One region of the Exiguobacterium sp. HSB13 genome, then DNA from elsewhere that is predicted to be linked to it. Evidence: predicted binding sites of a transcription regulator. Region 1 holds the regulator's gene; the other holds the start of a gene.
What was found. Region 1 encodes Rex, which represses fermentation and respiration genes when NADH is low (regulators of the CRP and FNR family bind a similar motif). Its sites were predicted from a motif close to TTGTGAAATATTTCACAA; they were not measured.

Region 1 (4,216 bases):
CCGCTAAACAAGAATTGTCCGAGGACAGAACGGACTTCTTGTTCACGCATCAATGGCCATTCGTTCCAAATCTCATCGATGACACGGTTCCGGTCATTGAGTTCCGCCTGCTCTTGATCGTAATATCCGATCGAGACGCCGGTTCCGAATCGGAAATCACCGAATAGGGGGCGTAAGCGACCGACGAGAACTTTCAAGAGCGTCGACTTTCCGATTCCGTTTGGTCCGACGAGTGCCAGTGATTCACCGCGTTGCAAGCGGAACGTGATGTCTTTTGAGACAGCTTCTTCGTAACCAATCGCCAGTTGATTGACTTGAAGAACATCGTTCCCGCTCTGTTTTTCAATCGGGAAGGACAGGACCGTGCTACGTTCATCCCCATCTGGTCGGTCGAGTCGGTCGACCTTCTCGAGCCGTTTCCGGACACTTTGGGCACGTTTTGTCGTCGTCGCCCGGGCGATGTTGCGTTGAATGAAGTCCTGCATCTTCGCGATTTCTTCTTGTTGCTGTTCGAACTGTTTCATTTCTTGATCGTACAAGGCCGCTTTTTGTTCCAAGTACTTCGTGTAGTTCCCGGTGAACTTACGACAGACATTGCGCGACAGCTCATAGACGACATTGACGACTTGGTCGAGGAAGTACCGGTCGTGTGAGACGATCAGGACGGCGCCACGATAACCGCCGAGGTAACTTTCGAGCCAAGCGAGTGTATCGATATCAAGGTGGTTGGTCGGCTCATCAAGAATGAGGAGCTCTGGTGCTTGCAGAAGCATCTTCGCTAAGGCGAGTCGTGTCCGTTGACCACCGGATAATGTCTGAATCCGGCGCGAGTAATCATCCGGATAAAAGCGCATGCCGTGCAGGACGGAGCGGATATTCGCTTCGAACTGATAACCACCGGCTTCTGAGAAGTCGTGTTGTGCTTGATCGTATGTCTTCAAGAGACGATCGTAAGCGACCGGGTCGTTCAAGATATGCTCCATGCCCATTTCGATTTCCATCCGGCGCAGTGTCCGTTCTTGTTCCTGTAGATGTTCAAAGACGGTCAGCATCTCGTTCCAGATCGTCTCATTCGATTCGAGACCACTGTCTTGTGCAAGATAACCGATTTTGACATCCTTGCCTTTCATGATGTCGCCCGAGTCATGACTGAGTTCACCAGCGATGATTTTGAGCAAGGTCGATTTACCGGCACCGTTTCGTCCGACGAGCGCAATCCGATCCCGCTCTTGTACTTCCAGTTTGATATTTTCTAAAATCGGCTCGACGCCGAATGATTTCGAGAGTTGATTGACTTGTAAGAGTATCATTTCCATCCATCCTTCCACCCTTTAGTCTATCACGAACAAAAGCGCGAGGTCCTGCGGAATATATTATTTGTGACTCTATGTGAAGTGGTTTACAATCAAGGAGAGTAGAAAGCTTTTTGCAAAGATTTGGGTGCCACGATGGATGTGGCCGAAGGGGGAACTGCAGGATGAATGGACCAGACACAAAAATTCCACAAGCGACAGCAAAACGGTTGCCGCTATATTATCGCTTCATCCAAAGTTTATACAATTCAGGCAAGCTCCGCGTCTCTTCTGCTGAGTTAAGCGAGGCGGTGAAGGTTGATTCAGCAACGATTCGTCGCGATTTTTCCTACTTTGGGGCATTAGGGAAGAAGGGGTATGGATATAACGTTCAACATCTCTTAACGTTTTTCCGCAAAACCTTGAATCAAGATGAGGTGACGAATGTTGCCTTAATCGGGGTCGGTCATCTCGGAACAGCGTTTGCAAATTATAACTTTTTAAAGAATAATAGTACTCGGATAGTCGTTGCGTTTGATGCGGACGAAGAGAAGGTCGGAACAACGACGCATGACGTTCCAATCTATCATGTTTCGGACATGAAAGAACAAATCGAAGCGAATCAGGTCGATGTTGCCATCTTGACGGTTCCATCGCAGTTCGCACAGTCAGTAGCGGATGAGTTAGTCGAGTATGGTGTGACAGGCATCCTGAACTTTACGCCAGCGCGGTTGAACGTGCCAGCGAGCGTCCGGGTCCATCACATCGATTTATCGATCGAGTTGCAGTCGTTAGTTTATTTCATGAAGCATTATTCGCAATCAGCTGAAGGAGTGAAATCATAATGGAAAACCTTATCCCGCTCACACTAGGTATCGGACCAGCGAGCATTGGATTAATCGCGGTCGTCGCGTTGATCATCTTCGGACCGAAGAAGTTACCAGAATTCGGACGCGCTGCGGGTCAGACATTGAAAGAGTTCAAGAATGCCACGAACGGCATCATGGACGACGATAAAAAGGACGAACCGAAAGAGAAGTGATTGAATCATGACGGTTGATCAAGAGCAAAGCATGACGTCGCACCTTGACGAACTGCGCAAGCGGATCGTCTGGTCGCTTATCATCGTCGTCGTCCTGTTCGCTGTCGCATTTCCGCTCGTCCGACCGCTCGTTCGCTTCTTGCAAGCGGACTTAAAAGAGCTCGGCATCGGTTTGAATGCCTTCAACGTCGCCGATCCTTTAATGTTGTATTTGAATCTTGCGTTCATCATTGCGCTGATTTTAGCGTCACCGTTCTGGATGTATCAACTCTGGGCATTCGTTCGACCAGGACTTTATGACAAGGAGCAAAAAGCGACATTGACGTATATTCCGGTCATCTTCTTTCTATTTTTGGCTGGCGTAGCCTTCTCGTATTTCTGGTTGCTTCCCTTCTTGCTTGAAGTCTCAACGGATCTCGGGAAAGAGCTCGGAATCGAACAAGTCATTGGAGTCGAGAACTACTTCAGTTTCTTAATCCGCTTGACGATGCCGTTTGGTCTTCTGTTCCAATTGCCGGTCGTGACGATGTTCCTGACACGTCTTGGTCTCGTGACGCCATATTTCATGCGAAAGAATCGGAAATATGCGTACTTTGCGCTGTTCGTCGTTGCGGCATTGATCGCACCGCCGGACGTGACGTCACACTTGATGATCTCGGTTCCATTGTTCGTTCTCTATGAGATCAGTATCTTGATTTCTGCGCGGACGTACAAAAAGGTCTTGATCCTCGAGCAACAGGCAGAGCTTGAACGACAGGCGGATTTGATGCGTGAATTGAATAAATGAATCGTGAATTCCTTCCGACGATTTTTGGAAGGGATTCTTTTTTGTGAAAGCGTTCTTTTTATATTGATAAAGCAGTTAGTGATGCGTATACTAAAGATAATTCATGGGGGCTTAGCTCAGCTGGGAGAGCGTTTGGCTGGCAGCCAAAAGGTCGTCGGTTCGATCCCGATAGTCTCCACCAATACCAAATATCCAACTCCTCGAGGCGTCGAGGAGTTTTTATTTTACTCCCAGTTAAATTCCTTAAAAATATAAAATGTCATGAAAAACAAATAAATTAAAAAAATAGACAGATATAAATTGTTTATTTCCATTAAATTCATTAAACTAAATATACAGAATTTTCGTTTAACTGTTTTATCAGTAGTACTACTATGGTTTTACAGAAAAGGGGAAAACGAACGCATGAAGAAGAAGATTGCACTTATGGCAGCCGTCTTAATGACGTCTTCCAATCTAGTCAGTGCGCAAGGTGCACTGTCGTCGCAAGACAAAGCAACGGGTCAAAAACCGCAAGCGCTCTCGCTGAAGAAATCGGGGCAAGAGAAGAACTACAAACAATCGGATAAAGTCCGTGTCGTCATCGAGATGGAAGAGAAGCCGGCGATTCAAATCGCCCAGGCTCAAAACAAGCGGTATAGCACATTGAGCAATGCCGAAAAAGAGTCGATCAAAGATCGCCTCGTCAACGTCCAAAAATCAGTCAAGTCAGCCATCGCTAAAAAGGCGATTCCCGTTACATATAAGGAAAGCTTCACAACCGTCATCAATGGATTCAGTGGTGAAGTCAAGTTCGGGGACATCGAAGACATTAAACAACTGAGCGGAGTCAAGAGCGTACATATCGCCCATGAATACGCGCGTCCGGAAGTTGCTAAAGGTGCAAAGCCAGACATGCTGTACAGCAAGGACATGGTCAATGCGAAGGAAACATGGCAGGACTATGGTTTTAAAGGGGAAGGAACGATCGTTGCCGTCATCGATACAGGAATCGATCCGTCGCATAAGGACATGGTCTTGAGCCCAGAGACGAAGATCGATTTGACTTCTTCAAAAGTCGATAGTGCGAAAGAAACAAAAGGCTTAAAAGGAAAG
Region 2 (4,216 bases), 800 kb from region 1:
ATGAGGAGTCGAATCTCACATTGCAAGTGTCGGAAATGGAAATGTTGATCACCTTATCGGAAGAATTGAATATGAGGCGCGCTGCTGAACGATTATTCGTCTCGCAACCTGCACTTAGTCAACGTCTCGTTGCGATTGAACGACGCTGGGGAACAAAACTATTCATTCGTTCATCGCGTGGGTTAAGCATCACACCACAAGGAGAAAAAGTAATCGGTCTCGCAAAAGAGATGAATCGGAAGGAACTCGAGTTAAAAAGTGAATTGACGGCAGAAGAGGGTGCTGTTTATGGAACGCTTCGAATTGCCGTCGCTTCCATCATGGGGCAATACTGGCTCCCGCGTGTATTGAAACGATTCGTTGAGCGTTATCCGCATGTCCGTGTCCAGCTTGTCACGGGATGGTCCAGTGAGATGATGCGTCATATGTTAGAGGAACATTTTCATATCGGGATCATTCGTGGAAACCCGGACTGGAAAGGTGTTAAAGAACGTCTTTTCTCGGATCCGCTCTATTTAGTCGATAGTGAGTTGACGTCAATCGAACAGTTACGCGTGACGGATCGACCATTCATCCAGTTCAAGAGTGATTCAACGTACTATCAAGAAATTTTAGAATGGTGGCAAGATCGGTTCGCAAGTCCACCATCTCGGACGCTGGTCGTCGATCAAATCGAGACATGTAAGCAGATGGCTCTACATGGAATTGGATTTGCGATTTTACCCGAGTCGACGATCCAACAATCAAATGAAGTCATGCAGCTTCCGTTAAAAACATCGTCTGGAAAAATATTAAAGCGAGATACATGGATTTTGTCTACGGAATCGATGCTTGAACTAAAACAAGTTCAAGCATTTTGGGATATCGTAAAAGAAGAAGGAGGAAGTCAGTCAGATGGAATACGCCATTGAAATGCGGCGCGCGCTTCATAAAATACCAGAACCAGGGTTCAAGGAATTTAAGACGCAAGCTTTTATATTGGAACAAATTCGTGCCTATCCACCAGATCGTGTCACGTATGACACGTTTGAAACGGGTGTTTTCGTTCGAGTGAAAGGATTGACTGGGAATCGGACGATTGGATACCGGGCAGACATTGATGGGTTACCGATTGAAGAAGCGACAGGTCTTCCGTTTTGCTCGGAACATCCAGGCTTCATGCATGCCTGTGGTCACGATATGCACACGTCGATTGCGTTGGGATTGATGAAACGAATCATTGAATTGCCGGTCATGGATGATGTCGTCTTTTTATTCCAACCAGCGGAAGAAGGTCCGGGCGGGGCAGAACCGATGATTAAAAGTCCGTTGTTTGAAAAATATCGTCCAAGTGAGATGTATGGTCTTCACGTCGCACCGGAGTATCCAGTCGGTACGATTGCAAGCCGTCCCGGTGTCTTGTTCGCGAGTGCTCGAGAAGTCCATATCACGATCTATGGTCAAAGTGGTCACGCGGCCTTTCCTCATTTGACGATTGATACGGTCGTCGCACAAGCAGCCTTAATCATGCAATTGCAAACAATCGTCAGCCGATCCATCAATCCGATGAACTGTAGCGTCATCACGATCGGAAAGGTCGATGCCGGGATTCGAGAAAACGTCATCGCCGGTAGAGCAGTTCTTGACGGTACGATGCGCGCGCTCAATGGGGAAGACATGGAAAAACTGGAACGACGCGTTCGTGACATCATTCGAGGAATCGAAGCTTCCTTTGGTGTCAAGATTGATCTGCAATTCGGAAATCGTTATTACGAGGTCGTCAATGACCGACACATCGTTGATAAATTTTCATCATTCGTCAAAATGAATGCGAACTACATTGAATGTGATGCAGCAATGACAGGAGAAGACTTCGGATTCATGTTGAAGGAAATTCCAGGGATGATGTTTTGGCTTGGAGTCGACAATCCGACATCTGGACTTCATCAACCAACCTTGAATCCGGATGAATCTGCGATTCCATTTGTGATTGATTTACTCGATCATTATTTCCGAGAATATGTTTAAAAAGTTTTATGAAATAATGAAGGACATTAAGCTTTCCCTTTCGAAATCAAGAATGGGAAAGCTTTTTATATATGTAAGAATAAGAGTTTTCGAACATTTTGTGAAAAAAATCACGTGCACATGTGAACAATTTGTTACATCAAACATTATAAACAGACATAAAGGGTTATGTTCTCTATGATACGGTTATAGACCATATAGAGAAGTATGTTTTAGGAAGAGGGGGCTATATACATGTTCAATGATCCCGTATTGCTCAGTCGATTGTTGACAGGGCTCACATTAGCGTTTCACATTATATTCGCGACGATTGGTGTCGGGGTACCGCTCATGGTACTCGCAGCTGAATTCATCGGTCTGAAACGCAAAGATCCGGATTATATTTTATTAGCAAGACGGTGGACGCGTGGATACGTCGTTACCGTCGCAGTCGGTGTCGTGACAGGGACGGCAATTGGATTGCAATTATCACTACTTTGGCCGTCACTCATGCAAGTGGCTGGTCAAACGATCGCATTACCACTGTTCATGGAAACATTCGCATTCTTCTTTGAAGCGATTTTCCTCGGTATTTACCTGTATACATGGGATCGATTCAAAAACCCATGGTTACACTGGTTGATCGGGATTCCGGTCGTCATCGGTGCGACAGCATCAGCATTCTTCATTACGACGGTCAACTCCTTCATGAACTCACCAGAAGGATTTAAGATCGTCAACGGAACGCTAACGCAAATTGAACCATTAAAAGCAATGTTCAATACAGCAACACCTACAAAAGCAACACACGTCATCGTATCGGCTTATTTGACAGTCGCCTTCATCTTGGCGGCAATCGCGGCGTTCCACTTACTCCGCAAAAAAACACTCTCAGCAGCGGAAACAGCGTATCACAAAAAAGCACTTCGCTTAACGGTTATGGCTGGATTGATTTTTGCCTTCTCGACGGCACTTGTCGGGGACTTCTCAGGGAAATACTTGGCGAAATATCAGCCAGAGAAACTCGCGGCTGCTGAATGGCATTTTGAAACGACAAGTGAAGCAGAATTGATCTTTGGTGGGATACTTGATCAGCAAGAAGACGGCAGTTATGAAATCAAGGGAGCCGTCAAAATCCCATATGCACTCTCGATCCTTGCGGGTGGAGCTCCAGATACAGAAGTCATTGGTCTAAATGAGTTCGCAAAAGAAGATCAAGCACCGCTGATCGTTCACTATTTCTTCGATATCATGGTTTCGATTGGTATGTATTTGGCTGCCATCTCTGCCTTGTTCATCTTGGCATTCCGGTTGAAAAAATTAAATCCTTATAACAAATGGATTTTAAGAGGTGTCTTCATCGGTGGACCTCTGGCGATGATTTCCATTGAAGCAGGTTGGATGTATGCTGAAATTGGTCGCCAACCTTGGACACTGTACGGCATCATGCGGACAGCAGATGCGGCGACGACATCAACTGCCGTCGGTCCGATGTTGATTCTATTCAGTGCCTTGTACTTGATGCTCGGTACGATTTGTACAGTCGTATTATTACGGATGTTCAAGAAAAACCCGGTTGGAAAAGAACTTCAAGAACTTGCTGAAAACCACCACGCGCGTGGGGAAGCTATGTTCGTGGATGATAACAAGTAAGGAGGGAACGATTTGGACGTTCAAACACTAGGAATTACGGTCCTTTGGACTTTCCTGTACGGATATCTCATCGTTGCCTCAATTGACTTCGGTGCTGGATTTTACGCCTTTTATTCAAAATATACGAAGCGGGATCATTTAACGAATCGATTGATTCTTCGTTATCTCTCACCAGTGTGGGAGGTAACGAATGTCTTCTTCGTATTCTTCTTCGTCGGACTAGTCGGGTTCTTCCCGGATACCGCTTACTATTTCGGTACGGCACTACTCGTGCCAGCCTCGATCGTTCTCGTATTGATTGCGATTCGTGGTAGCTTCTATGCATTTGCCAATTATGGATCAAACGACAGCATGTTCTATACGTTCTTATATGGAGCAACTGGTCTATTGATTCCGGCGGCGATGTCAACGACATTGACAATCAGTCAAGGTGGGTTCATTCGTAAAACGAATGAAACGGTTGAGTTTTTAGGAACAAAATTATTTACGAACTTTTACTCTTGGTCGGTCGTAGCACTCGCTATCGTATCCGTCCTCTATATCAGTGCGATGTTCCTCTTGTTCTACGCAGATAAAG

Region 2: ACZGCQ_RS07815 (cytochrome ubiquinol oxidase subunit I) is a predicted target of Rex. The motif match lies at 2,106-2,123, and genes of this name have one in related genera.

What each region holds. Positions count from the first base shown of each region.
Region 1 covers NZ_JBUZOM010000001.1:2,239,232-2,243,447, reverse strand. Annotated here, with positions in the region: gene ACZGCQ_RS11690 (ATP-binding cassette domain-containing protein) at 1-1,310, opposite strand, end outside; gene ACZGCQ_RS11685 (redox-sensing transcriptional repressor Rex) at 1,478-2,137, shown strand; gene ACZGCQ_RS11680 (twin-arginine translocase TatA/TatE family subunit) at 2,137-2,334, shown strand; gene tatC (twin-arginine translocase subunit TatC) at 2,342-3,121, shown strand; tRNA gene ACZGCQ_RS11670 (tRNA-Ala) at 3,227-3,302, shown strand; gene ACZGCQ_RS11665 (S8 family serine peptidase) at 3,527-4,216, shown strand, end outside.
Region 2 covers NZ_JBUZOM010000001.1:1,444,178-1,448,393, reverse strand. Annotated here, with positions in the region: gene ACZGCQ_RS07825 (LysR family transcriptional regulator) at 21-911, shown strand; gene ACZGCQ_RS07820 (N-acetyldiaminopimelate deacetylase) at 895-2,007, shown strand; gene ACZGCQ_RS07815 (cytochrome ubiquinol oxidase subunit I) at 2,242-3,639, shown strand; gene ACZGCQ_RS07810 (cytochrome d ubiquinol oxidase subunit II) at 3,652-4,216, shown strand, end outside.